Regions from separate parts of the Ruegeria sp. HKCCD7559 genome, predicted to be linked through region 3. Evidence: riboswitches for the same ligand, from Rfam matches in the RefSeq annotation. Region 3 holds a riboswitch; each other region holds the start of a gene.
The links. A riboswitch is a leader RNA that binds a small molecule or an ion and turns the genes downstream of it on or off. The one in region 3 is predicted to bind cobalamin.
Positions count from the first base shown of each region.

Region 1 (7,166 bases), on a different contig from region 3:
AACTCGTCTGCAAGTTCTCTTCCAGCGTGGTGTAGTTCTGTTCTTCGGTCAGCAATTCGGCCAATGTAGCTACGGACTTGAGATGTGATTTCATCAGCAGCTCGATGCACTGCGTTAAGCCATTTAGCCTGGCCTCGATCCCGGTCATCGATCGTTCTTCTAAATTGCGCAATTCCTTGGCGGAGGTCTCGCAAGCCGTCACCAAGCGCTCGACGCACGCGAGCAAATCTCGCTCCAAGGCTGTCAGAGGTTGATCCATCTAGTTCGGCTCCACCCTGATGCATGAAACCAATCGGCTCGCCACCGAACAGGTGCGCATGCTTGAAGTCTCTGGCGGCAGGATCAAATACGTCGCTTGCTCGTGAAGCACCGTCTGAATACCCAACCTCTCTAAATGCGTCGTGGTCGCAATCGTTGAGAGTTTCCAACTCCACAGAAAGGTCAGCCCTAATGTTGCTAAGATCAGTACCAGACAGACAGTCGCCATCGCCCAGGGTGAAATCCGTAGCAATCGTTTGATCGTGTCGATGTGACTCTGCCAGGTCGTCCCGCTCCAATCCAGAAACATGCGGGTATCTGCTTCGATTGTATTCCGCGCGTGTGTCACACACTCCTGAATATCGTTCCTGAAGTTCTGCAATTGAGATTCCATCAAGGCGGCGTGTTCTTTGCGGATCTCGTCCAGATCCGCGTTCAATTTCTCGCTCAGCCGAGCCGGCTTGCCAGTCGTCACGGAATATTTCTCCTTTCAATCGCCAGCGTTCGCCGGTTTCGGGGTCTTTGGCTGTGATGTAATTCTTGCTGGCGCGGGGGATGTCGAAACCAACATCCGTCAAGGTATCAATCATGCTGGCGCGGTCAGTGATGGTGCCGATGCTGATCTGGTCGAGGATCCACTCGTGCAGTTCTTCGCGGCCTTGCGCGCGTGTCGGGGTCTCCAGGGCCGCCTGCACTTCTTGCGCCCGCTCTAGCTCCATCGGATCGGCCCAGCCGTGCGTCTTGTTCATCAGGTCACGCAGGCTGTCGTAGGCTGTCTGATAGCCTGGAGGCGCGATGTTGAGGCTCTTGCCTGTAGTCAGCTCCAATCGTGGCGTGCAGAAATGCAATTCAATCCGATCTTCGTGGCTGTGGCGGACCCAGAGCATGTCGTATTGCTCGCCATCCAGCCCGGCAAAGGCCAGCTGCTCGAAGGCATCCATGACCTCGGCCTGCTGTTCCTCGCCGGGCGCGTCACCGGCGGCAAAGCTGATCACGCCCGCCCGGTAGGTCCATTGGTGGCGACTGGCGTCGATCAACGCCTCGGTGCGGCTTGGATCGCCGCGCAGCACTTCGGGCAAGGGATTGCGCGTGACGGTCAGGGGCTGGCCATCGGCATCGCGGACCAGTTCGCGGTTGCCGTCATAGGCCAGCACGCGCTCGGCCACCAAGTAGCCGACCGGCCCCGCACCTGCGCCCTTGCCATTGGGGAAGAACTTGATCAGCACTGCCGCGCCTCTTCGAGGAGCTGGGCGAGCTGGCGTTCGATCACCAGCATGCGACGGGCGACGGTCAGGCTGTCGAGGTCGGTGCGGCCCACCAGCGTCGCGCGGTTCAGCCAGCGGGCGATCTGGTTGAGGTTGCCGCCGATGCGCCCGACCGCCAGCACCAGCGCAGGGTCAACGCGTGGCACGGGCTTGCGGCGGCGCGACTCGGTCAGGCCAAGCGCCTCACGCAGGAGCGTTGCGGCAGGCAGGCCTGCGGCCTCGGCCTTGGCGCGCAGCTCGGCCTTCTCGGACGCAGTACAGCGGAAGACGAAGGTCTCGGTCAACGGCTCTTTGGCGGGGGCTTTGCCCGCGCCGGTGGGGTTCGAAGGGGAGGCTTGCCGCCCCTCGCAAGGTCCCGTGTCACCAGCGCCAGCGTATGACATGGGTCGCCTTGCTGTTTCCTCAGACTGCATGGCGTTTCTCCCGCTTGGTCGGGGCAACATCCCGCGGAAGACGCGATGCGCGCTGCATCTGGCGCGGTGAAAAGGACGCGGTGCGGGGTGCAGAGGGCGCGTCGAATGCGCTAACCTGCGCTTGGTGGATGACGTCTCGCAGAAGACGCAACTGCGCCTGCCAATCCGCGCTGCCAACCGGGGCCGGTGTCCGCGCCGGAAGCCAGAAGCCCAGGTGATGCTCGTGCGGTGACAGGGGCAGGCTACGTTCCAGCGTGGTCATCCCTTCCCGGGCCAACCGCGCGTCCCAGTCCCGGACAAAACAGATGCCCCTCGCGACAAACACCAGGTCCGGGCGCGTTCCGTCGGATTGCCCTTCATCGGGCAAATCCGGCGCGGACGCGCGTCCGTTTTCTTTTCTAAGTTTTTGTTCTCTATTCGGGGGGCGATCCTGTCCCCCTTTGCCGGACAGGTCTGTCCCGCTTTGCGAACAGGAGTGTCCCCCTTTGGCTCGGCTAAGCGGGACAACTTTGTCCCCCTCTCTGCGGCGCTCGGTGGCTCGTTTCAAGGCCGCTTCGGTCGGGCGATAGCGCGAGGATTTCCCCTTGTTGGTCCCGCGCTCCACGGTCATGTAGCCCGCCGCCTCGACCTTGTTCAGCGCGCGTTTGACCGACTTGGCGTGCTTGCCGATGGCCGCGCCTATGGTCTCAAAAGACGGGCGGCTCTCACCAGTTTCGTGGTCGGCATGCGCCAGCGCCAGGTAGAGCGCGACGCGCAGGGCATTGTCGTCCAGCTCGTGGTCCGTGACCATCTCCAGAAGGTATTGCAGCTTGATCTTGCAGAAGGGCAGAAGCTCAGACATCGGCCCCTCCCACGATTGCGATCAAGGGCGCGATCTGGTATTCGTGCTGAGCAAACTTTTCGATTTGGCCGTTGACGCGGGTGCCAGCCCAGTCAGCGGCCTTTCGGTTTCTGGGGCGTCTGATCCGGTTCGCCAGAAGCTCGAAAAGCCCAATCAAATCAAGGGGTGGGGTTTTCCGGTTCGCCAGCGCAAGCCGTTGATTTCCCTTACTCCGCACAGTCCTGCACGGCTCACCACTTTTTTCCATGGACTATGATCTTGGCTTACAGCGAACTGCTTGTGTTTGGCCCAGCTGTGAACGACGGTCGAAGCCACGGGCTTGATCGAGGTGCCGGACACGCTTTGTGCCATCCAACACGACCTCGGCGGAACAAATCTCGAATTCGGCCAGCATGGTATCAAGCGGGATGCGATGGAAGAGGTCCACGCCTCGCACATGTCGAAACCCAGAGCAGACGGGCAGCTGGTTCTGCGTGAAGATGACAAAGTTCTGAAAGTGCCGGACATCCGGCGACCCAATCTGGCCCGGATTCTGCAACGGGCAGAAAAACGCGCCGAAAGCCGCAGCGGGTGTCAGCCACGCTGCGGCTTTGATCGGGATGCGAAGCGCCTAAACCTCGACTTCGACCTTGCCGATCGGGTTCGAGCAGCAGGCCAGAATGTACCCCGCGTCGATGTCGTCTTCCGAGATCCCTCCGTTGTGGACCATGTGGACCTCGCCAGCGGTTTTCTTGACCTTGCAGGTACCGCACACGCCGAAGGTACAGCCTGACGGAATGTTCAGGCCAACCGAGCGGGCGGCGGCAAGCACCGTGTCGGTCTCGGCAACCTTGGCCGTCACGCCCGAGGTCGCGAACAGGATTTCGGCGCTGCTGTCGTCGTCCAGAACAACGTCATCCAACTCGGGCTGATCCGCCTCGGTTTCCACCGGCGCGCCGAAGCTTTCCTGATAATAGTTGTCCATATCAAAACCAAGACCGGCCAGCGCGTCGCGCACCGCTTGCATGAAGGGCTCGGGACCGCAGCAATAGACTTCGCGCTCAAGGTAATCCGGCGCCATCAGGCCCAGCATCAATTGGTTGAACTGCCCCTGATATCCCGTCCATGGGCGGTAGCGGTCCGGCTCTTCCACCACGAACTTCAGGTCCAAACCATCTGTGCGGCTGGCCATCTGTTCCAAGCGCTGGCGGAAGATGATCTCGGATGGCCGCTTGGCGCAGTTGATGAAGACAACGTCCAGATCGCGGCCTTCGTCCCACATGCAGGTGGTCATTGACATCATCGGTGTGATGCCTGAGCCAGCCGAGATAAACAGGAACTTGCGCGCATCGCTCAGTGCGTTGGTGAACAGGCCCGCAGGCCCAATGGCCTTGAGCCGCATGCCGGGTTGAAGATTGTCCAGCATCCAGCGCGTGCCGATACTGTCGGGTTGCGCTTTGGCGGTGATGGTGATCGACCGCGGCCGCGATGGCGACGATGAGATCGTGTAGGTGCGATACACGACTCCCCCGGGCTGGCCGGGCGCCGGAATCTCGAGCGTCAGGAACTGACCGGGGTGATAGGCGAACTGCGCCCCAGAGGGGGCCCGGAACGAAAAGCTGGCGGTGTTCGGCATCTCGGGCACGACCGAGACACATTCCAGCATCTCTCCATCCTGCCAAACGGCTGATGAAAGCGTGTTCAGATCTTTCATCAGACTTACTCCGCCGCCATGTAGTCAGGGGTCAGGCGGGCCGACACTGTGCTGCAATACCAATCCACGAATTGCAGTACGCCGGATTCCTGAATGGCTGAATACGGGCCGGGCACATAGGCCGGGCTGTTGATGCCCTGCTGGTTGTCCTCGACCACCTGACGGTCTTCGTCATTCGTGGCGACCCAGACTTCGGTCAGGCGTTTCACGTCGTAGTCAACGCCTTCAACCGCATCCTTGTTGACCAGCCATTTGGTCGTGACCTCGGTCTCTGTCGGGCTGATCGGCGTAACACGGAAAACAATCGAGTGATCGGCAAGAAAGTGGTTCCACGTGGTCGGATAGTGGAACTTCAAAAGCGATCCCGCATCCGCAAAGGGCGACCGGCCCAACCAGCGGCGCACGGCGGATTTCCCGTCCATCGTATAGCTCTCGGCGCCTTCTTTCAGCGGCATCCGCGCCAGACGGAATTGGCCGTCCTCGTGCAGATAGAACTGCGATGGCATACCCGCTGACTGGCACCTGTCGAAATGGGCTTGCATATAGGCTGGGGTTTCACCGCCTTCGATCCCCGTCACGCCCGGATCATCAGGGAAGGTCCGGCACAGCGCAGGGTGGTTGCCGCCGCAGTGATAGCACTCGCGATTGTTTTCCCAGACCAGTTTCCAGTTGCCGTTCTCGATGATCGAGCTTTCGAATGCGACCTTGGCATTCGCAAGATCATGCGGCTCAAGATACGGGCGCGCGATATTGGCAAACGTGTCAAAATCCGGGGCGACATCCGCCAGACAGATATAGACCAACCCGGCAAGCTCGCGGCAATGAACCGTCTTCAAACCATGCTGTCTGGGATCAAACTCCGGCCCCATGTCGCGGGCCCACAGCAAAGAGCCGTCAAGCTCGTAGGTCCATTGGTGATACGGGCAAACCAGCTTCGGCGCGTTGCCTTTTGCTGCCTTGCATATGATCGAGCCGCGATGGCGGCAGGTGTTGTGAAACGCCCGGATCTGGTTGTCGGCGCCGCGCACGATGATCACGCGATAGGCACCCACGTTGTACGTTACATAGTCGCCGGCTTTCACCAGTTCACAGGCCGGAATGGCAAAGAGCCATTCGCGATAGTGGATGGTTTCCAGGTCGGTCTGAAAGATCTCGGGGTCGGTGTAAAAGGCCCGTTCCAGAGCATAGCCCGGGATTCGACGCGCCAACAGGTTTTGGACATTGTTCACTTCTGGCTCTCCTGCCGCGCCCCGCGGCATTGCTTGGGCAGATGACAGGGAGGAACCGTCCGGAGGCGCGCGAGGACCACGTCCGAAACCCGTGCCCCCACCGCCACCCGCGGTTTGACATATCTGCAAGGCTGGTTTCCGGACTTGAAAGGGGCTTGCACCCGGTTGCGACACCTTCCCGGGATCCTCGTCCCAGTGGTTGATTGTCGAACCTGACCTTCCTTACCGTTGCGGGGGCAGCGCCGGAATTCCACCGGCTTCCCAATTCTCCGCGGTCTGAGAATCAAACAGCGGCACCTCACGATGGCAGCCTACTTTCTACCTGCTTGGGCGCTGAAATGCTTGCGACATTTCCGGTTTCAAAACAGACATGGAAATTTTCCGGCTGAGTGGACGGCGCCGGGATCACGGTCCTTGGCACAGGGGCATGGCAAGCCCGCCAGCACGGCGTTCTGCAGGGGCCAGTGGGCTTTGCGATGGATGCGGCCACGTCTGACATCCGCGCCGTCAAATTGTCCCCCAGCCGTGACAGCGAAGGCCCGGCTGCTCTGCTCAGAAACGAAACGCTGCACGTCGCCTGAGCATGGCTGGAAAAGAGAGAGTCAGGCCAAGTGAAGGAGGTTTGCAGCAAACCCTTTTGGGTGAAGTTGATCCGTTTGGGATAGTGCTGGCTTGCCATGAGGCAGGTGAAGAAGGCGAATATCCGTCATGCGAGAGTTGTCAGTCCATCCTGTCAACGGACGGTAGAAAACCTCATTTTGTCCATAAAAAATTGTCTTTTTCGGGAAAAACCATTACGTTTTCCGAAAATGGTGGAAAACACCGGAGGCAGTAAGAGAGCAGATGCCAAAACCGAAAACAGGTGTTTTGCGGACAACAGTTCCTTCGCGCCTCATGGGAAAACGGGATGGTCTGTTTTTCCTCTGGGGGCAGATAGAACGCGCGCGCTTGAAGGTCGAGGGCGGCGAACGCGCCGAGGGCGCAGCCTCGGACGGGCCAAGGGCAAACACGGCCGGTGAGGTCAAGGGATCGACGACAGCATTGGTGGACGAGTTTATTTTCTACTGACTTTTGTGATGAAACCGGGCCTGACGGCCCTATTTCTTCTCGAAGAACAGGATGACTTCACCCAGACGGACGCCATAGCGTGAGACATACGCGCGGTTCAGCAGGCGGTCGTCATCCAGCAGCCACATCCAGTCGTCGAATTTGACACGCATGGTCCCGTCCTTGATCGGCAGGTCGATCTTGTATTTCCAGTTGAACGTATCCCCGCGTTCAATCCCGCTGGCGGTGCCCAGCACGCCAGGCGCCGTACCGGTCCACGTATCCTCTCCGGTTTTGGTCAATGTCCAGATGCGTTGTTCCGTCGCGCCATCGTCGTAGACGAAGTCTTCGACCAGGGTCAGGGTTTCGCCGTCCCATGTTCCGTCGATATCAACCGTGAATCTGCGGGGGATATTTCCC
Region 1 covers NZ_WVQU01000007.1:154,869-162,034, reverse strand. Annotated here, with positions in the region: gene GS605_RS17050 (relaxase/mobilization nuclease domain-containing protein) at 1-1,484, opposite strand, end outside; gene mobC (plasmid mobilization relaxosome protein MobC) at 1,478-1,807, opposite strand; gene GS605_RS17040 (helix-turn-helix domain-containing protein) at 1,926-2,777, opposite strand; gene GS605_RS17035 (hybrid-cluster NAD(P)-dependent oxidoreductase) at 3,388-4,470, opposite strand; gene GS605_RS17030 (aromatic ring-hydroxylating dioxygenase subunit alpha) at 4,476-5,729, opposite strand; cobalamin riboswitch at 5,811-6,015, opposite strand; partial or broken gene GS605_RS17025 (IS5/IS1182 family transposase) at 6,089-6,241, shown strand; gene GS605_RS17020 (hypothetical protein) at 6,543-6,767, shown strand; gene GS605_RS17015 (DUF3833 family protein) at 6,797-7,166, opposite strand, start outside.
Region 1: it holds a riboswitch for cobalamin, as region 3 does, so the genes downstream of both, GS605_RS17030 (aromatic ring-hydroxylating dioxygenase subunit alpha) here and GS605_RS09260 (DUF1636 domain-containing protein) in region 3, are expected to answer to the same signal.

Region 2 (7,166 bases), on a different contig from region 3:
TAGCGCGCCGCACGTTCGCGGCCAACCGGCCACCGGCGTAGATCGGCTGTGTAAAGTCCAGTGACACGGTCGCGTCATTCACATAGTCGTTGTTGTCATAGCTTTCACGCACACCCGCATCAGCATTCAAACTGACATTCGGCCCAAGGTTGGCCCGTTGCTGCTGTACAATCAGATCAAAAGCGCGGACCTGATGCTGCGCCGACAGAATCGCCGGGTGGTTGCGTTGCGCGAGGCTGATCGCTTCTGCCTCGCTCCGTGGAAGATTGGGCAGGCTGGGTTGACCGGCCGTCCTCCCTGGCGCCTTGCCGACCGCATTGACATACTCAGCCTGCGCGATGCTCAGTTCACCACGAGCGACAGCCAGATCAGCTTGAGAACTTGCCAACTGCGCTTCGGAAAGCGCCACGTCCGTGCGCGTCACTTCGCCAACCTCGAAGCGATCATTCGATGCGCGAAGCTCTTCCGCCGAAACATCCACGTTGTTCTGGCGAATTGCGACTGTCTCTTCCTGAAGCAGCACGCCCAGGTAAGCATTTGCAGCGCGGATAAGCACCTGTTGCTCAATGTCGATCAGGGTTTGTCTGGTCGACAGAACCGTTTCCTGCGCCGATTGTTTGCCCAGAACCGAGGCGCCACCATCATACAGAAGCTGGGAAAGCCTCAGCCCGGTGAAAAACCGGGACGGCTCGGTCGTTGTGACCACATTGTTGGTCCGAGACCGGGTATAATCTTGGCTGACCTGTACAGTCCAGTTGATGATTGGCCGCAATGCGGAAAGCGCGATTGCCACGTCTTCATCTGCCGCGCGCAGCAGCGCCCGGTTCTGCTCCAGCAAGCCGCTTGTATTATACGCGCCGATGAAGGCGTCTGTTATGTTGTCAGCCCACGCCGGACGCCCTGGCATAACGCTGATGGCAAGTCCCGCGGTCACTGCGAATGCCCTGACCAGCTTGCCTGTCGCTGAACCACGCATACCGAAATCCTCTCAAACGAAATTACACTGCCCTGAAGGCAGTTTGCGGTCTTCTTTTCAACTAATCAAGGCGCCAGCAGAATCTATCGGCGAACTATAGCGAAAATGCACACTCCGCCGAAAAGCTCTCTAGTATCGGTGCACTGGCGTTGAAGGCATCCCTCCAGCTGACCCGGCCTCCGGTCTTTCGACCGATCCGCACAGTTCCAAGATTGCCTTCAACAAACAGGCATGCAATCCGGCCATGTTCCTTGAGCTGATCCAACAGGGCGTCGGGAATCCGTTCAACACCGCCCTGCACCATGATCGCATCGTAAGGGCCGTGCTCAGCCGCACCCTGCTCCAAAGGACCGACGTGGATAATGGCATTGTCCACATCGGCCTCAGCCAATAGGCTTTGCGCCTCGGACGCCAGCGAGTCGTCGCTTTCCACACCAACAACCAACTGCGCCATACGCGCGGCAACCGCAGTGGAATACCCCGTCGCCGGACCGATATCGAGAATCATCTCGTCGTTCGAAATGTTGAGCGCATCCAGCATTTTAGCAAGCGTTCTCGGTTCGAGCATACAGCGCCCGTTGCCCAGATCGATCACACTGTCGGCATAGGCGGCCTCACGCTGTGCGTCAGGCACGAAGTTTTCGCGCGGGACGTTCAACATCGCCTCAATGATCGGGAACTTTGTAACATCCGAAGGCCGGATTTGCGTATCAACCATAGTGCGGCGCCGGGCAGCGAAATCTGTCATAGGATCTCTCGAGTCATTCCCAAAGTTACCCGGCTTTTGCCACATCCTGAAACGCCCAGCAACGGCCCTGTTGACGCAACCCCCTTGCACCTGTGCGTTTGCGGTTGCGGGCTTCGGCAAATTTCAATCTGGTCGTCAAAAATGCGCGCAATCCTCTGGACGCCCCTTGGGAAAGCTGCTAAAACCCCACGCACACCACGGCAAGTATTTGATTTTACTTGAAAAGGCGAGTTGGCGGAGTGGTGACGCAGCGGATTGCAAATCCGTGTACACCGGTTCGATTCCGGTACTCGCCTCCACTACCTCCAACGACTTGCGATACTTTTTCCCTCCTCGAGGTTCAATATCCAACCAACTATTGGATTTTTCGTGTTGCGATCTTCTTCTGTTCCATCCGACTGCGAGCATTCTGGGCATATGCCGCCAGCTTGCGTTTAGGCAACACCCCGCCGTACTTCCTTGGCATCTTCACCTCGAAATGATCAGAATTGGTGACCTGAATTATTTGTCCGGCCCGTTTAGGTGTAAACCATTCTTGTGGGCAGTTTGCGATCAGGGACGGCCAAGCCGGCCCTTTGCCCGGTTCAGGCGGCGGCAGAATGGTACTGCAAACAAAGCTGTCGGATTGTCTGTTGTTCGTGGCTGGAATTGACTTGCCATTACCTGTGCTGCTTCGACCTTGTTGGAACGGCATCGCGCCGGTACGAAACGTGCTGGTTTCTTCATGCAATTTGGTCAATCCTTCTTTCTGACGTGTTCGTCAAACGGGGTTCCCGAAAGCATTGCTCCCACAGCAACCATTGAGCAACATTATGTCTCAACATCGCCGAAAAACGAAACTTCATGACAAGTCGGGAAGGATGAACTAGGAATCTAACAAAGAAAAAGTTCTGGACGTATTGTGGAACATATTGCCTTTACCTTCGAGATGGGGGTCGTTTGCACCCTTCTGGCTTTCACCGTTTTTCTGTTCGTTTCCGAGATCATAAGGATCGACCTTTCCGCAATATTGGTTCTGGTTCTCATAGGCTTGCTCAGCTACGCGCCCGGGCTGGAAAATCTGGCGGATGTCACCCTTCTGTTCGACGGCTTCGCATCCAATGCCGTCATCTCGATCATTGCGGTCATGATCGTCGGGGCCGGTCTGGACAAGACGGGGATCATGAACAAGGTGGCTGCCGTCATACTCAAATACGGCGGCAAATCCGAAGGCAGGGTTGTACCAATCATTTCCGGCACCGTTGGCGTCATATCCTCGTTCATGCAGAATGTCGGCGCCGCTGCTCTGTTTCTGCCGGTTGTCAGCCGAATTTCCACACGGTCAGGCATACCGCTGTCGCGCCTGCTCATGCCAATGGGATTCTGCGCCATTTTGGGCGGCACAATGACGATGGTCGGGTCGTCTCCTCTTATCCTGCTGAACGATCTGATCCTGACGGCAAATGACAGTCTGCCGGCCTCTCAAAAAATGGAGCCCTTCGGCCTGTTCTCGGTCACGCCGATCGGTGCGGTTCTGATCCTGACGGGAATTGGTTACTTTCTGCTGTTGGGACGCTGGGTTTTGCCCGAGGCTGAAGGACCTGACAATACGGGTACCGGACAAGGGACACAGGAATACCTGCAAAGGGTCTATGGCCTCAAAGCTGATGTGTTCGAAGTCGTGGTGCCCGAGGACAGCCCCCTGGTCGGCGAGATTCTGGCCGACATCAACCACGAAAACCACCTGTACATCATTTCAACCTTCTATCGCGGCAAAACCTCGATGGTTCAGGTTTTGACAGCGGAAATTGCAGCGCCGTGTCGGCTGGCCATCGTCGGCCGCCGTTGGGAGGTCGAGAAGTTCGCCGAGAAATACGGGCTGAACGTTCTTCCGGACTTGGACATTTTCGTCGAAGAGTTCGCCCCAACCAATGCAGGCGTGGCCGAGGTGGTCATCACGCCTGACAGCAAGCTGATCGGCAAATGCCCCCGCGAGCTTTTGTTTCGCAAGACCTACGGGATGTCGCTGCTGGCCATTCACCGCGGCGAAGAGACGCTGAGCCATGTCGAGACCGAGGATCACGAATCCACTCAGATCGGGCTCGAAAAGTTTCAGGCGGGCGACATGCTTGTGGCCCATACCAGATGGGACAACCTGATGCGGATCAAACGAGATCCGGATTTCGTCGTTGTGACGACAGACTTTCCTCAGGACGAGCTGAGGCCGCAGAAAGTCGGCTGGGCCCTGGCATTCTTCGCCATTTCGCTGTCGTTGATCCTGTTCACGGACGTCCGGCTTTCACTCTGTCTTCTTACCGGCGCGGTGGGCATGATGCTGTCCCGTGTGCTCAGCGTGGACGAGGCGTACCGCGCGGTCGGATGGAACACCGTATTCCTGCTCGCCTGCCTCATACCTTTGGGACAAGCCGTGCAGAACACAGGCACGGCCGCGTGGATCGCCCAGCAGATCATGATAATTCTGGACGGCTGGCCGCTCTGGTCGCTGCAAACCGGCATCGCCATTCTGGCGACGGCCTTTTCCTTGGTCATGTCCAATGTGGGGGCCACAGTTCTGCTGGTGCCTCTGGCGGTATCGATTGCGGTGGCGGCGGGTGGAAACCCGGCCGTCTTTGCCCTGACGGTCGCCATATCGACCTCGAACAGCTTCATCATCCCAACCCATCAGGTAAACGCGTTGATCATGGGTCCGGCCGGATACAAGGTGATGGATTTCGTCCGCTCCGGCGGAATAATGACAGCGCTGTTTCTAGTCGTCTCGCTGCTCATGATAAACGTCATCTATTAGCGCAAGAGGATCCGCGGTGTTCGGTGGTCTTTTCCCATCATCGGGACAGGTTCAGTCAAGGCACCCGTTCACCATAGTCTACGCCCCTTGCTAACATACTGTTCGTCGCCCGGCCCATCTCAGGCTGGGTCCCGGCACGCCATGCCGCCCATCGACGCCCACAGGTCGCTTTCCATGCCTCTGCATCATTGTTGCGCGCGACTCGCTTGACAAGCAGGCCAGCGGTGCCGCATGTCCCTTTCGTTGGTGTCGGTGACAGCCGATGAAAAGGGAATGCGTCAACGGTCTTGCCGCCAAACGCAGCCGCCCCCGCGACCGTGAACGGAGAGGATGCCCAATGCCACTGGCCCGAAAGCCGGGAAGGCGGGACATCCGACAGAGGCCCGCCTCTGGCATCCGCAAGCCGGGAGACCTGCCAACAACCGAAGTTGAAACCGGGCGGGGTGTTCCGGTGTCGGGTCCATGACCATTCGTGGCCCGCATGAAACCCCGTCCCCCGCGAAGAGGATTTGGGGGGATGAGAGACATGACCGATACCGCACCAGTCGAGTTGCTGGTCTGTACCACCTGCCGTCGCGGCCTGCCTGTGGAAGATGACACGCAACGCCCGGGCGCTTTGTTACACAAGGCTCTGGAACAGGCGGACCTGCCCGACGGTGTCACCCTGAAAGCCGTTGAATGCCTGTCAAACTGTGATCAAGGCTGTTCGATCGTGTTGCGCGGGCCGGGCCGCTGGACCTTCGTGTATGAAAACCTGAACGAAACAGATCATGTCGACGTCATCGTCGACGGCGCGACCAAGTATCTGGCCACCGAAGATGGTTTGGTGAAATGGCGCGAACGCCCCGAACATTTTCGCAAGAACTGTGCCTCGCGCATTCCCCCCATTGGAGCCTGACATGTCGAACCTCGAAAAACTCCCCGTCACAGTAATCACCGGCTTTCTGGGCTCGGGCAAGACCACTTTGGTGCGTCACCTGATGCAGAACCCACAGGGCAAGCGCCTTGCTGTCGTGGTCAACGAGTTCGGCGATGTAGGCGTCGATGGGGACATCCTGAAATCCTGCGCCATTCCTGATTGCCCGGCGGAAAACATCATGGAACTGGCCAATGGCTGCATCTGCTGCACCGTGGCAGATGATTTCATTCCCACCATCGAGGCCCTGATGGCGTTGGAGCCACGCCCGGATCACATCCTGATCGAAACCAGCGGTCTGGCCCTGCCGAAACCGCTGCTCAAGGCATTCGACTGGCCTGACATCCGCTCGAAGATCACCGTCGACGGCGTGATCGCCCTGGCCGATGCCGAGGCCGTGGCCGCAGGCCGCTTCGCGCCCAATGTCGAAGCAGTGGATGCGCAGCGCATGGCCGATGACTCGATCGACCACGAAACGCCCCTGTCCGAGGTGTTCGAGGATCAGATCTCGTGCGCTGACATCATCCTGCTGACCAAGCCCGACCTCGCCGGCCCCGAAGGCGTGGCCAAAGCGCGCGAGATCATCGCCGCCGAGGCGCCGCGCCCCCTACCCGTCGTCGAAGTGGCCGAAGGTGCCGTGGACGTGCGCGTTGTGCTGGGTCTGGAAGCCGCCGCCGAAGATGACATGGACGCCCGACCCTCGCATCACGACGGCCATCACGATCACGAGCATGACGATTTCGAAAGCATCATCGTCGAGCTGCCCGAGCAGACCGATCCGGCCCAACTGGTCGCCAATATCGAACGCCTGGCCAATGAACTGAACATCCTGCGCGTCAAAGGGTATGCCGCCGTTCAGGGCAAACCCATGCGCCTGCTGGTCCAGGCAGTGGGTGCCCGCGTGCGTCACCAGTATGACCGCCCGTGGGAACCCGGTGAAGAACGCCGTTCGCGTCTGGTCGTCATCGCCGAGCATGACGATATCAAAGAGGCGGAAATCCGCGAAATCCTCGTGGGTGTGCGTGAGGCCGCCGAGTAAGCCATGCACGTCGTCTTTCGCGAAAGCCACGGGCTCGAGGAAACCGAGACCCCAACCGATCTGGGCCAGAGCCCAGCGGACCTGGTGGTGCTGTCCTTTTCGGACAGCGACCTAGGCGCTTTCGCGGCGGGCTGGCATCGTGGTGGCGGACCGGAAGGGCGAATGCCGACCCTGCGGCTGGCGAATTTGACGGCTCTGAAACACCCGCTGTCGGTCGATACCTATGTCGAACAGACGCTTCAAGGCGCCAAGGGCATTCTGATCCGTCTGATCGGCGGGGTGCCCTACTGGGCTTATGGGTTGCAGCAGGTTCTGGCGCTGGCGCAGGCCAAGGGCATCGCACTGGCGGTGCTGCCCGCCGACGGGCGCGCGGACACGCGGCTGGATGACTATTCCACCCTGCCGGTCTCGACCCTGCGGCGTCTGGCGCATCTGTGCGATACCGGCGGCGAGGTCGCGGCACAGGCCGCGCTGGCGCAGATGGCTTTGGCGGCGGGGCTTTATGCCGGTCCGGTGATGGGCGCCAAGACCTTGCCCGAATGTGGCGTGTGGTGTCCGGATCGCGGCGTAATCCCGGTGGAAACCGCATTCGAAGGCAAGACCAAACGAATCCTCGTCACCTTTTACCGCGCTTACCTGACCTCGGCAGACACCGCCCCGATCGCAGCCCTGATCCGCAGCCTGCGCGCCCGTGGATACGCG
Region 2 covers NZ_WVQU01000001.1:1,587,211-1,594,376, forward strand. Annotated here, with positions in the region: gene GS605_RS07910 (TolC family outer membrane protein) at 1-976, opposite strand, end outside; gene GS605_RS07915 (protein-L-isoaspartate O-methyltransferase) at 1,071-1,724, opposite strand; tRNA gene GS605_RS07920 (tRNA-Cys) at 1,950-2,023, shown strand; gene GS605_RS07925 (hypothetical protein) at 2,080-2,463, opposite strand; gene GS605_RS07930 (SLC13 family permease) at 2,653-4,509, shown strand; cobalamin riboswitch at 4,737-4,944, shown strand; gene GS605_RS07935 (DUF1636 domain-containing protein) at 5,036-5,407, shown strand; gene cobW (cobalamin biosynthesis protein CobW) at 5,409-6,464, shown strand; gene cobN (cobaltochelatase subunit CobN) at 6,468-7,166, shown strand, end outside.
Region 2: it holds a riboswitch for cobalamin, as region 3 does, so the genes downstream of both, GS605_RS07935 (DUF1636 domain-containing protein) here and GS605_RS09260 (DUF1636 domain-containing protein) in region 3, are expected to answer to the same signal.

Region 3 (7,166 bases):
GCAACCGCTTTACGACCCGCAGATGAGCCGGGTGAAGACCTGACCCGAGGGTGCAAGAGCTGATCAACAGACACACGCACAGCGATCGGAACACACGGGGAAAGCATGCAAACAGGGCAAATCCGCCCCGAATGTGCGAAAGTTCGTCGAATCTGACGGGTTTCGATCCATAAACCATTGATAAAGTTTCAGTATTGTCACACCTCATGCCCATCTGAAAACTGAACTGCAAGACTTCTCATTCAGCTTTCAGGGTAAACAACCTTTCATCCGTCGGAGATTGGATGACTTCAGCCGAAAGGACCGGAAATGGTAACCCCAGATGCGTTGACTGAGCATGCGAAGAAGATTGCTGATATTGCCTCGGAATCCGCGATGCATTTTTTTCGGGGGTCTTTGGGCATTGAATTCAAACAGGATGAAAGCCCGGTGACGCAGGCCGACAAGGCAGTTGAGGCAGAAGTACGTACCTACCTGAAACAGCATTTTCCCGGACACGGCATCTTTGGCGAAGAGCACGGGCAAGAAGCAGGCGACGGGCGTCATATGTGGGTGATTGACCCGATTGACGGAACCCGTTCGTTTCTGTCCGGCCATCCTTTGTTCGGGTTCCTTTTGGCGCACCTTGTGGATGGGCGCCCTCGGTTGGGGCTGGTCGGAATGCCGGCCTTGCATGAGACCTATTTGGGTGTGGTTGGTAACGGGGCCAGCCTGAACGGGCGGCCGATAGAGGTGTCGCACACCACGCGTCTGGATCATTCGGTTTTGTATGTGAATGAAGGCGACAAGATTTTTTGCGACCATCCTGACCTGTTCAACCGGTTGATGAATGCAGGGCAGACGCGCCGATTTGCCTATGATTGTTACCCCCATGCCTTGCTTGCTTCGGGCCATGTCGATGCTGTGGTGGATTACGATCTGCAACCTTATGACTATCTGGCGCTTTCACCTCTGATCACGGCTGCTGGCGGAGTGATGACCGATTGGCACGGGCATGCGTTGGCCCTCGATTCAGATGGCGCGGTCGTTTCCGCCGCAACCCCTGAACTGCATGCTGAACTGCTTGACCTCATCAATGCTGAGAAATGACAGTGTTGCGCAACCTTGGAAAACTAGCTTCCGCGATCAGATTTGAACAAATACAAAAAGACAAAAAGTGATCCTATTGACGTTGTGACGATTCCGACGGGCAACTCCTGCGGGGCCAGAAGAAGGCGTGACAAGATATCGGACAATGTCAGCAGAATCGCGCCCACGATCGCCGAGACAATCAGCAGGTTTCGGTGCAGAGTACCGGCGATGCCGCGTGCAATATGAGGCACCATCAGCCCGACAAAGCCGATGACACCGGCAACTGAAACGAAACTGGCCGTCGCCAAAGCGGCAACGAAAAACATGCTGAACCGCAGACCTTGAACGGGAATACCCAGTGACGAGGCTGTGAAATCCCCGGTCAGCAGCGCGTCAAGCCACCGACTGCGATAAAGTGAATAGCTCAGGATCAGGCCCAGTCCGATCAGGACAAGCGGGAATGTTTCCCATCTTGCCAGTCCCAGGCCGCCAAGCATCCAGAATATCACCGAATGAGCCGCGCGATTGTCGCCAGAGAAAATAAGGTAGTTGGTGATTGCGGAAAACAGAAAGGACACCGCCAGGCCAGCCAGGATCAGTTTTTCGGGTGCGCTCGTACGCAAGCCCTGAACCAGCGCCAGAACAATGCCGGACGCGATCAGGCCACCGCAAAATGCTGCCAGCGGCAACGTCCAGATTCCCAGGACATCCCCTGTGACGGTGATCACCAGAACGGCGCCGGCAGCAGCACCCGAGGACAGACCGAACAGAAACGGATCTGCCAGATCGTTTCGCGTCGTTGTTTGCAGAACGACACCAACGACGCCCAGCCCCGCACCAATCACGGCGGCAAACAGGGCGCGGGGCAGGCGAAGGTCGAAGACGATCCGGTGCAAGGGCGACATGTCTCCTTCCACCATACCGGTTCCGAGGCCGATTGCCGAAAAGACTTCGCGCACGGGGATTGGGGTGGTCCCATAGACGATCGACAACAGCAAAAGGGCGGTCAGAACAACCGCCCCCAGCACTATCAAACGGCCCAATTGGACCATATCAGTTGGTCTCCGGGTGCATCGCCTGTGCCATCTTCTCGATCGCCTCGATATTTGCCGGGCCGGGAGTCAGCTCTTCGTAACGCAGGCCAATCCAGCGCTCGTTCTTTACCGCGTCCGTTTGTGACATCACCGGGTGATCCTTGAGGAACTGGAAAGTGTCCTCTGCGCCGTTGCCGGACTGATAGTCGAGCAGCACCAGAAATTCCGGGTTAGCCGCTGCCACAGCTTCCCACGACGTGCGGCCCCAGCTGGTATCCAGATCATGAGTTACGTTCTCACCGCCAGCGGCTGCGATCATCGCATCGGGAATGGCGAACTTGCCGGCGGTAAACGGAGCATCGGCCGGTCCGTCCAACAGGAATACCCGCGGCTTTTCCAGATCGGCTGTTTTTGCTTGAATGGCGGACAACTTGTCCTTCCAGCCGGCAACCAGCGCCTCGGCCTTGTCTTCGACCTGCATGACCTTGCCCAGGCGCAGAACGTCATCAAACAACAGGTTCATGCTGGCTTCGGGGCGATCCTCGTCCAGATGCACGCAGCTTTCGGTCAGGATCATGGTCTTGATACCAAAGGGTTCCAGCGTGTCGGGCGTGACATCTCCGCCGGGTTTCATGCCATAGTACCAACCGGCAAAAAACAGATCAGGTTCGACGGCCACAAGGTTTTCAATCGTCGGGTATTTGGGGGCAAGCTCTGGGATGTCGCCGCGCTGAGCATCAAAGTCAGGGCTGGTTTTGTACCAGCCCGAAATCCCGGTAAGTCCCACGATCTCGTCCTGAAGGCCGAGTGCAAAGGCCATATCCGCCATGTTCATATCATGCACGACCAGACGTTCCGGCGCCGAGTCAAAAACCAGCGGTTCGCCGCAATTGTCCACGGTGACGGCTTCCGCTGCCACGCCACCTGCCAAGCCAGCGAAGACAACCACCGGCCAGAGTTTCTGCATCATATGTAAGCTCCTGTTATTATGACAATTTCCGTTTTCGGATGTCCAGTGCGGGGATCATGCGGCCTTCGTGCTGAAAGCACAGATAATCCACGCCGAATGTCTCACTTACCCGGTCTGGGGTCAGAACTTCGCCAACAGGCCCGAACCCCGTCAGGCGCGTGGCTTTCATCAACGCCACATGGGTGGCGAATTCCGGGATCATGACCAGATCATGGACGATCATGACGACCGTTACCCCCAGATCAGCGACCAGAGACAGCATGTGCCCCTTGGCATCGGGGTCCAGATGGTTGGTTGGCTCGTCCAGAAACAGCAAGGACGGGTTCTGTGCCAGCGCGCGCGCGATATGTGCGCGCTGACGTTCTCCGCCGGACAGTTGACCCATAGTTTTGTTGGCAAAATGCAACAGCTCGGTCGTCGTCAGCACCCGTTCAAGATCAGCCCTGTGCTGAGCCACCGAACGTTCGCCCTGAATCGGGATTTGCCCCAGCGCAACGTAGTCTTGCAGGCGCATCCGCCCGTCGGGCATTTCCTGCTGCCCGACCACAGCAATGGAGCGGGCACGTTGGCGGGCGGACAGGGTCCGAAGGCTTTGTCCTTCTATCCAAACATCGCCCAACGCAATCCGTTCAATCCCGCACAGCAGTTTCAGCAGAGTGGTTTTGCCGGCGCCGTTCGGCCCGGCGATTGCCAGAATTGATCCTTCTTCCAGACGAAAGGACACATCCTGCAACAGGATGTCGCCATTGAGCGCGTAGTATTCCAAATTCTCTGCAATCAGAAAACTCATGATGACCCCCCGAAAGGCAACGCGGGAATTCGCGATAAGGTCTTTGCGAAAAGGGCAGGGGGGCGGTCCGAGGCACTGGTCCAGCCGTCGTCGCTGTCGCCGAACTGGATCGCAAATTCGACCAAGGCAGACAGATCGCGGGATGTCGTGATATCGCCAAACAGGTACTGCGCTTTGCCCGGGGCCTGAAATCCGACGGTCATGGCCCGTTCACAACCTGCCATGCAGGCCACCATTCGGGTTTCAAAACCGTCAGGCAACCGGGCATCCAGCGCGTCTTGTGCGGCTTCGGCAGACATCGTCCCCTGACATGTTGAACAGATCAGAACGTAGTGATCAGAATAGCAGGTCATTGCCTTCTCCGTCGTTTGCCAGATGCAGACAGAGGGCACATACCCGGATATTACGCAAACGCGCCATCAAGCCTCCTTCCGAGACGCCCCGCCTCGGGTTGGTTCATAGTGTGATGGCAGGTCTCCTGACTTGCGGGTCGTTGCTCGGCCGACCTTCCCAACCCTTTTGGGTCAGTGGTGAAGTGGCGTCGCTCACCGCTTACAGTTGCGGGGGCAGTCACGGACTTGGCACATTCCAGCGCCGCACCGTGTTCCCATTTTCATCCCTAACGGAACCATCCCGCTCAGCTAGTCCGGCTACGCCTGACTTGTCAAGCGGCAGGCGAAAGGGTGGTGGACGGAATTGCAACGGTTGAGCCAGCGATCCTGCTGCGCCAGCCCGGACCGAACGGTGTCAATAGTCTGATACAAGAAGAAAATCCGGTTCGGTATCTTCCTCGACCTTTGAAAACCGTGGGATTGGCTTTTCAAACACATTGTCCGTTCGGTCGTCATTCACGGTCGATACCTCGCCAATAAGGCAATCGCCGCGCTCAGCCCAGAAAGCGTGCCAGATGCCGGGCATCAGAGTTACGCTTTGCCCCGGCTTCAGCCGCAAGTGCTCTTCGGGTTGCAAGGTTACAGGGCAGGCATCGCTTGGGACCGTCACCGGGTTGTCGCGGTCGACGCCACCGTTTGGATCCGACGCATGGATTTCCAGAACGAGATCGCCGCCGCCCCGGTTGATGATGTCTTCTGCCTTGATGATATGCCGGTGCATCGGAGAAAGCTGATTTTCTTTCGAGATCAACAGTTTTTCCGCATAGAGCATCCCGCGCCCGGATTTCAGATCCTTCGCCTCACCATTGCGCAAAGTGAATAGAAACAGTCCAAGTTCATCAAAACGGCCCTGGGCGTAATCGGTAATGTCCCATCCCAGCCCGCGGCTGCGGATCGTTTCGGCCAGAGGGCTGCGCATTTTCTCGGGCGACCAATCCGCAAAGGGTGGCAACACGGCACCGAAGGACTGAATGAACGCCTGTGCCCGGGTCTTGATACGGTTGATTTCGGATCGTTTCATCATGCCGTCCCACAGATCAAAGTTCGTGCGCCCAGGGGGGTTCTGCCCCGGCTCGGGAAACGGTCACGGCCGCCACGTCAGCGCCCAGTTCCATGGCTGCTTGCAGGCTTTCAACCGTCAATCCGCGCAGACCTGACTTGGTCAGATGCCCTGCGCGGCTGAGCTCGGTCAGAACGCCGGCGTTGAACGTGTCACCTGCGCCGATCGTATCGACCACTTCAACGGGCTTCACAGGAACCGAAACTTCGGAACCATCCGCCAAGTAACCGTGCGCCCCGTCACTGCCGCGCGTGACGATGACAACGGAAGGACCCGCCTGCAACAGCACAGACGCCTTTGCGGCTTCGGATTCAGCGCCCGGAATGATCCAGTCCAGGTCCTCGTCTGAAACCTTGACGATATCCGCACGCGAGATCATGCGGTTCAAACGCGTCCGAAACCGGGTTTGATCCTTGATGAAATCCGGGCGAATATTCGGGTCCAGCATCACCGCACGGTCGGAACCGTGGCGGTCCAGAAGGGCGGCATATGCATCTGCGCAAGGTTCACACGCAAGGCTGATTCCGCCGAGATACAGGGCAGAGACAGCGGGAAGCTGATCGGGCATGTCCTCGGGCAGCAACATCCGGCCTGCGGTGTTTTCATCAACAAAGCTGTAAGACGCGTGTCCATCCGAGAGCTGCACAAAGGCAAGCGTGGTAGGGCGGTCCGAGATGATGACATGTGTCGTGTCCACATGGCTCGCTTTCAGCGCATCGATCAGTTGCTGGCCGAACATGTCCGATGACAAACCTGTCAGCATCCCAACCGGAACACCCAGACGTCCCATCGCGACGGCTGTGTTCAGAACTGCACCACCAGTATGTGGCACAAAACCAATTGCGCCCGACGCGGTCGGTTCTGAAATCATATCTATCAGCGCTTCACCACAGCACAGGATCATGTCTTGGTCCTTCTTGGTACAGAGAATTCGGTCAGTCTGGTTGCTGTCTCAGCGCGTTCTTGCAGAAGTTGTTTGCGCCGATGATCCCGAACTCTGCCTGTTCAGACACGTAAAGGTTCAGGGAGCGGCGCAAGTCGCTGAAGCGGCCGCCGCCGTTGAACGCATCCTTGAAGTTGTCGCTGAATAGCCAGCGGTTTTTCTCGGCAACGCCGCCGACGAGGAAAACGCCTCCCTCTGGCATCAAGGTGACCGCCAGATCACCCATCAAAGCACCCAGATGGGTGGTAAAAATCTGCGCGGCTTTTTCGGCGACCAGATCGGTACCGTTGCGGGCATCGTTCAGAATTTCCTTTGCAGAGCGCGCCTGAGACCGCGCCTGACCGGCTGCCAATTCAACCGCCTGATACAGGATCGGCAGGCCGGTTCCGCTCAGGAACATTTCTGCTTCCAGCGCCAGGCTGTCGCCAAAGAAACAGCCCGGTGCGATGCGACGTGCCGCCTCAAAGATATCAACTTCGTCGCGATGGCGCGGGTACAGGCCCACGTGCCCGCCTTCGCCGGAGACCGTGTGATACCTGCCTTCGGAAAAAAGCAAAGCACCAACGCCAAGCCCGGTTCCGGGCCCTACAACCAGCCGTGTGCCTGCGGGCGGCGCCTCCTGACCCTGCAAGACCGCAACATCCGACCGAGTCACCTCGGCCACTGACCACGCCGCAGCGGTGAAATCATTTATGACAAAAGTGCGCTCTGCTCCTGTTGCTTTCGTCAGCTCGGTTTCCGAAAGATCCAGGTTCGCGTTGGTCAACTGAATCGTTCCGTCCCTGACCGGCCCGGCTCCGGCTGCTACGACGGCCTGTGGGTTGGTTCCGATCTCGTCCCTGAGGTCATGGAACGCCTCGAGCAGATCTTCCAATGTCCCCGTCGGGTGTTTCCGAAGATCTGCCA
Region 3 covers NZ_WVQU01000002.1:234,131-241,296, reverse strand. Annotated here, with positions in the region: gene GS605_RS09285 (FAD-dependent oxidoreductase) at 1-43, shown strand, start outside; gene GS605_RS09280 (inositol monophosphatase family protein) at 310-1,089, shown strand; gene GS605_RS09275 (iron ABC transporter permease) at 1,113-2,123, opposite strand; gene GS605_RS09270 (ABC transporter substrate-binding protein) at 2,125-3,075, opposite strand; gene GS605_RS09265 (ABC transporter ATP-binding protein) at 3,092-3,865, opposite strand; gene GS605_RS09260 (DUF1636 domain-containing protein) at 3,862-4,218, opposite strand; cobalamin riboswitch at 4,316-4,513, opposite strand; gene GS605_RS09255 (D-lyxose/D-mannose family sugar isomerase) at 4,613-5,278, opposite strand; gene GS605_RS09250 (carbohydrate kinase) at 5,295-6,221, opposite strand; gene GS605_RS21040 (ROK family protein) at 6,253-7,166, opposite strand, start outside.

Region 4 (7,166 bases), on a different contig from region 3:
CGGCAACGTTTTGGACACCCGGGCAGCCTCCGTCCACGGAAACGATGAGCACGTCATTTTCGCGCCCGATGGCTTTCAGCGCCTCGTAGGCACCTGCCGCGGCAGGTTCGTTGATGGTGTGAACAACGTTGATCGTGGGATCTTTGGCCAGAAGGTTTTCCATCGCGCGGCGACCACCTTCTTCGTTGCCGGCAGTGACATCACTTCCGACCAGTCGTGGGTCATCTTCATCACCGATTACGTTCGGGTCCGCCAGATCGACACCAAAGCCTTGCAGGAAACCCTGATTGCGCAGCACATCCACTGTCGGCTGACTGACGGCAAGATCCAGTGTCGCGATCTTGGCGTCGTTGGCCGCGTCGCCCAGCGTGGCTTTGGCCCATTGTCCAATCAGCAGCCCAGCAAGGAAATTGTCCGTGGCAAAGGTTGCGTCAGCCGAGTCAATGGGTTCCAGCGGCGTGTCCAGAGCGATAACCAGAACACCTGCATCCCGCGCCTGATTCACGGCCGGAACGATGGATGAAGTGTCCGAGGCCGTCAGCAGAATGCCCTTGGCGCCGTCCAGAATGCAGGTCTCAATGGCTTGCACCTGCGTTTCATGGTCACCGTCAACTTTGCCCGCAAAGGCTTTGAGAGTCATTCCCAGCTCTTCCGCCTTCGCTGTCGCACCTTCCTTCATTTTGACAAAGAACGGGTTGGTGTCCGTCTTGGTGATCAGACAAACGGTTTCGCCTTCCGCCATTGCACTGCCAGCCATAGCAGTAACCCCGAGCGCAGCAGCACCCGCAAGTCTTGCAAGTTTCATCGATTATCCTCCCAGTTTTTCCTGTGCCGTACAGGGCACGAGGGCGATCAGGCAAAAACCCTGATCTCATAAGAAACAATCACAAGATTCGAAATTTGAGTCAATAAATAAATCACTCTTATTTATTATTGACAGGGCGGGCGGGCTTTCTCATTCTTCAGCAGGAAAGGGGTGGACGTGCCGGAAAATTCATCTCGGAAAAATTCGATTGGCCTGCACGGGTCAGAGGTGCGCGGAACCAATCAAAGCGGGATGCGGGCCCGGAACGAACGGCTGGTGTTGTCGCTTGTCCGGCGTCATCAGGCTCTTGCTAAGTCCGAGATTGCGCGCATGACCGGACTGTCGGCGCAAACCGTTTCCGTCATCATGCGGCTGCTTGAGAAGGACGGTTTGCTTTTGCGCGGTGAGCCGGTCCGCGGGAAAGTCGGGCAACCTTCCGTTCCCATGCGCCTCAACCCGGATGGTGCGTTTTTCTTTGGGCTCAAGGTCGGGCGCCGCAGTACCGAGCTGGTATTGACTGACTTTGTCGGAAATGTGCGGCAACGCGAGCGGCGAACCTATGACTATCCAACGCCAAAAGCCACTTTGGAGTTTTCTATACAGAGTCTGGGGAAAATGATGTCATCCATGTCGCCCGAGGCCAAAGGCAGGATTGCGGGTCTTGGAATTGCCATGCCGTTCTACCTGTGGGACTGGGCCCAGACCCTTCAGGTTCCTCAGGAAGAAATGGACCCGTGGCGCGTATCAGACCTGAAGGCTGACCTGGCTCGTCGCCTCGATATGCCGGTTTTTCTGCAAAATGACGCCACTGCGGCTTGTGGGGCGGAATTGGTATTCGGTCCGGCCGATGGACCAAGGGATTTCCTGTACTTCTATATCGGGTTTTTTATTGGCGGCGGTGTGGTTCTCAATGGTGCGATCTTTTCCGGGCGTGGAAACTCGGGCGCAATCGGCCCCCTGCCTGTACCGGATGGTGCGGGTGGTGTCAGACCGCTTATCGACGTGGCCAGCCTGTATGTTCTCGAGCGTGCAATCACCACAGCAGGGGTAACGTCGCATTCCATTTGGGAAACGACCCAGCGTTGGGATGTGCCAAAAATTCAACTGGAAAACTGGTTGAAACGGACGGCAAGCGGGATTGCTTATGCGATTGTCTCATCCTGTAGCCTGATAGATTTCGAATGCGTGAAGATTGACGGCTGGATGCCGCAGGACATCAAGGCGCGTTTGGTTGAAATGGTCGAAGACAAACTGTCCGAGCTGAACCTGACCGGTCTCGAGCACCCCGTGGTGCTGGCAGGGACCGTGGGCCCGGATGCACGCTCACTGGGCGCGGCAAGCCTGCCATTGTCGGAAAGGTATCTTTCAGAAGCTTAGATGTGAAATCACCCTGTTGCCTTGGATATTTCACAAACCGGTTCACTCTCGCAAACTGCCGAGCTCATAATTTTCGATGGCCGTAACACATTTTCGTTGACGGAAGGCTGAGTTGTCTGGCAAGCCGCTCGGCATGTCCGGTTCCGGGGCTTGCTCTGGAATCAATAGGGAATGCGGTGCGGGCTCAGGCCCAATTCCGCAACTGCACCCGCAACTGTAAGCGGCGAGCAGGGCTGAAACGCCACTGGGGTTTGCCCCGGGAAGGCCAGTCCAACGCTTTGACCCGCAAGTCAGGATACCTGCCGGACATGTGTCCTCATAAGGGGCACTCCTAATCGGCGACGGGATGTGCGTCGTACCAGGATGCCTGAAAGGGTGATTTGGCGTTGAATGTCCCGTAGTCAAAACGAATTTCGCGCCGGGATTGGCGCGACGGGACAAGGACGACTGTTCATGAAAACGCTGCTCAGCGCAGCCGTTGCCGCGGTGGCTCTTCCCGCCATCGCAGATGCGCATTTTCTTTTGGAATACACTACCGATACCATGATCCAGAAACCGGGCGATGTGCCGGTCAAGCTGATTTTCTGGCATCCGTTCGAGAACGGCCACGTCATGGATCTTGAAAAGCCGCAGGAATTCTATGTGATCCACAACGGTGAAAAGACCGATTTGCTGGACACGTTGGAACCTATCCGGTTCACCGGCGGGGAAAACGAGGGCGTGGCGTTCAAAGGCAGTGTCCCGGTCAAACGGTCGGGCGACTATGTGCTGGTGACGGTTCCTCAGCCTTATTACGAGGAATCCGAAGACATCTATATCCAACAGCTCACCAAAGCCTTCCTGAACCGCAACGAATTGCCGACCGACTGGATGAATCCCGTAGGTTTGCCGACCGAGATTATCCCGCTGAACAAGCCGACCAACATCATCGCGGGTTCGACTTTCACGGGCCGTGTGCTGGCTGATGGTCAGCCGGTTGCGGGGGTCGAAATCGAGATCGAGTACATGGCCGCCGAGCCCGACATGGAAAGTTCGGCCGCTTCTACACCGAAAGTCTCTCCGATGCCGGGTGGTGCGGTGGTCGCCATATCTGACGACAACGGGTATTTCTCGTTCGGCGTTCCAAATGCCGGTTACTGGGGTTTCGCAGCACTTGGTTCCGGTCCGGCAACCGAACATGAGGGCAAAGAACTCAGCCAGGATGCGGTCATCTGGATTCGCTCCTGGGATCTGGAGTAACCCAAGATGCACATCGTCGACGGAGCCCTTTCCAACCCGGTTGTAATTGGCGGCGCCATAGCCGCCGCGGGCGGGATCGCCATGGGTCTCAGGTCTCTGGATCTTGATCGCATCCCCACTGCGGGCGTGCTGTCAGCCAGTTTCTTCGTGGCATCGTTGATCCACGTACCCATTGGTCCGTCGTCGGTCCATCTGATCCTCAACGGCATGGCCGGGCTGCTGCTTGGTTGGGTCGCATTCCCGGCTTTGTTCGTCGGGCTTTTGCTACAGGCGGTCTTTTTCGGCTTTGGCGGGTTGACGGTGTTGGGGATCAACACCGTCAACATCGCCTTTCCAGCTGTGGTGGCCGGAATGTTGTTCGGTCGTCTGATCGCGCGTGGAACGCCTTTGCAAGGTGCGATTTGGGGGGGCGTCGGCGGCGCATTTGCCATTGCGGCGACAACCGGCATGGTCGCGTTTTCCCTGGCGCTGTCGGGGGATGAATTTCTGCCTGCCGCCAGGCTTGTTTTCCTCGCCCATATTCCTGTCATGGCCATTGAGGCGATTTTGACCGGGTTCGCCGTGTTGTTGGCACGCAAGGTCAAGCCCGAGCTGTTTATAAGGGAAGCAGCCACATGAAGCATCTGGTTGTCATATTGGCCGTGTGCTGCGCACCTGTGCCTGCCCTGGCGCACAAGGTCATAGCCGGCGTTTTCGAGTCGGAAGACGTCATCGAGGGCGAAATCGGCTTTTCCAACGGCGACATGGCAAGCGGCACCGAGGTCATTGTCACCGGCCCGGATGGGGCCGAGCTGGGTCGATCGGTCACGGATGCAGACGGTTTCTTTGTCTACACGCCGACCTCGGCCGTGGCGCTTACCTTCTTTGCCGACCTTGGCGCCGGGCATGTGGCCGAAGTCACGATGCCTGCCGAAGATGTCGCGCGGATCATGGGCGTTGCTGTGGCAGAAAACGGTGACTCATCTTCGGCTGCTGTGACGCAGGCCAGCGGTTCGGCGACGTCTCTCAGCGCCGAAGAACAGCAGGTTATCGCCAAGGCCATACGTGACGAATTGCGCCCGCTCAGGCGCGAGATTGCGGCCTATCGCGAACAGAACGACCTGCAAACCATCCTTGGCGGGATCGGGTACATCGTTGGTCTGTTTGGTCTGGGTTTTTACATGGCGGCCCGCCGCAAGCTGGCGTCCTGATGGCACACGTTCTGGGGCACAAGGAAAAAACACTGTCCGAAGCCGGTGACGGGCCAGAAGGTCTGATCAGCCTGCTGGATCCCCGGATGCGGATCGTCATGGCAGTTGTTTTTGCAGTCGTGACCGTGGCGGTGTCATCCCTCGGCGCGCTTTGCGCGGCGCTGACAGTGTCGCTTTCGCTTCTGATAGTTTCACGTCTGCCGCGGCGAAAGACGTTGAAGCGAATGGCCATGATGGATGGGTTCATCCTGTTCATGCTGGTCCTGTTGCCCTTTTCCATGCCCGGGGATCCGATGTTCACGCTTTGGGGATTCCCCGCAAGCTGGCAGGGATTTTGGAAAGCGGTCGAGATTGCCTTGACCGCCAATGCCGTGATCCTGTCCCTGATGGTTTTGGTCGGGACGATGGAGCCGGTCACACTGGGCCACGCCCTGCATCGTCTGCGGTGCCCGGAAAAGCTGGTTTACCTGCTGATGTTCACGATCCGTTATATCGAGGTCTTGCGCGAAGAATACCTGCGGCTGCGGGCCGCCATGAAGGTACGTGGTTTTCGGCCAGCAACAAACTGGCACACATATCGCAGCTTTGGCTACCTTGTGGGTATGATGCTTGTGCGCGCGATCGAAAGATCGGAACGCATCCTGGCCGCGATGAAGTGCCGCGGGTTTTCCGGGCGTATGCCGTTGCTTCAGGAATTTGCCCTGACCCGCGCGGACATTGTGTTTGCGGCTGGTTTCAGCGGTCTCTGCCTGGGTCTGATCATTCTGGAATTCGCATGACACTGATCGCGCTTGAAGACATCTGTTTTTCCTACCCCGGCCAGCCACCCGTTCTGGACGGGGCAAGCCTGAGCCTGAGCGCGGGGCAGCGCCTGTCCCTGACAGGCCCGAACGGAGCGGGGAAATCGACGCTCCTGCGCATTTTGCTTGGGTTGCAGCGCCCGTGTTCGGGCACCGTCACCGTTTTTGGTCAGCAACGCGTGGAAGAGGCTGATTTCCATGAGGTCCGCCGCCGGGTGGGGCTTGTATTTCAGGATGCGGACGATCAGCTGTTCTGCCCGACCGTCGCCGAAGACGTCGCTTTTGGCCCGCTCAATCTGGGCAAGACCCGTGACGAGGCACTTGCCATCGTCGACAAAGTTCTGGGCGATCTGGACCTGATGCATCTGAAGAACCGCATTACCCACAAATTGTCAGGCGGTGAAAAACGGTTGGTGACCCTGGCGACGGTTCTGGCGATGGAACCCGAAGTGCTGTTGCTGGACGAACCGACGAATGCGTTGGATACAAAAAACGAAGCGCGCCTGCTGGAAATCCTGCGCGCGTTGCCGCAGGCGATTTTGCTTGTCAGTCATTCGCCAACATTCCGCTTGGAACTGGCGCCCGATGAACTGGATCTTCGCGACGGGAAGCTGGTGCCGGTCTGACCTGTTCTCGTGGCAACCGGACATGGTGGTTTTAGATATGCAATCATACCGCCTGAGCCACGCCATGAAACGGAAAGCGAACCTTGTGCGTCGTCAGGCCTTGGCTATGTGCGCCTGCGGCTCATCAGCCCATATTTGACCGCCCATGCCCCAAAGGATCCACGTCTGCGCCTGTCCTCTTTGACAGGTTGCCTGGATTGCGCACCGCCTTTGCGGTTGAATTCGAACACGTCGATTATCCGCTCGGCACAGCCACAGGCTTCGCCCATGCCGACTTTGGCGAAATAGAATTTCTCGAAACGTTCGGGGTTCTGCATGGCTGACCTCCTGAAGGCATTGAACCCCATGATGGACGCATTGCCAAATCACTTTCCTGCGTTTCAGGCAGCCGTGCTATGGCGCGGCGAACTCGCTTCCAGTCCAGACATTGTCCAGTTGATTGAAGACCGGTGAAGTAATGAGCATTTCTGCGGAATATAGCAGTTGCAGCTCATCCGCAAACCGCGTGACGCCCGGCACAAGCCCGGTGATGTTGCGCCATTCCGCCCAGGTTCCGGGATTTGACAGACTGTTCGGATTGCCGGGATCAGCGGGCTGGTGCCACCCGGCGGCGTTCAGCAGTGGTGTGAGCGCAAAGCGCGCATCATTGCTGTCGACTTCGGTACAGGCAGAGGCATCGCATTCCCAACTTGTCCAGTTCGCCGCCGCGATGGTTCCGGCGATCGGTGCGGCGGCGTCGATGACCCGAACCATAACTTCGAACCCGCCACCAGCCGTCGGACGGCTGAGCGACAAAGGGTCTGTCGCCACGGCGTGCAAAGCCGCTGTTGGAGCCAGACTGAATGTCCGGCCGATCATAGCCAGCTGCGCAGAGCCGTCTGTTGCGGGTGCAGACCCCGCAGCAGGCAGGACCCTGACAGGTGTCAAAATCGGAACCGCGCCACCACGGATCGTGATTTCCTGCACCGCATTGTCAAATGCCGGAACAAAGTCGCTACGGATCGTATAGGTCAACGGGAAGCTGGGTTGTTGTGGCCCCGCAGGTCGGGCACCGTCACGTGTGACAAAGGACAACGGTGGAACGGCACCGGGCTGTGGCAGCGAAATCTGCGGCCCTGCTATGCCCAGC
Region 4 covers NZ_WVQU01000015.1:10,333-17,498, reverse strand. Annotated here, with positions in the region: gene GS605_RS20505 (sugar ABC transporter substrate-binding protein) at 1-805, opposite strand, end outside; gene GS605_RS20500 (ROK family transcriptional regulator) at 1,058-2,182, shown strand; cobalamin riboswitch at 2,304-2,504, shown strand; gene GS605_RS20495 (DUF4198 domain-containing protein) at 2,636-3,421, shown strand; gene cbiM (cobalt transporter CbiM) at 3,428-4,039, shown strand; gene GS605_RS20485 (cobalt ABC transporter permease) at 4,036-4,611, shown strand; gene cbiQ (cobalt ECF transporter T component CbiQ) at 4,611-5,390, shown strand; gene GS605_RS20475 (energy-coupling factor ABC transporter ATP-binding protein) at 5,387-6,037, shown strand; gene GS605_RS20470 (hypothetical protein) at 6,142-6,354, opposite strand; gene GS605_RS20465 (hypothetical protein) at 6,431-7,166, opposite strand, start outside.
Region 4: it holds a riboswitch for cobalamin, as region 3 does, so the genes downstream of both, GS605_RS20495 (DUF4198 domain-containing protein) here and GS605_RS09260 (DUF1636 domain-containing protein) in region 3, are expected to answer to the same signal.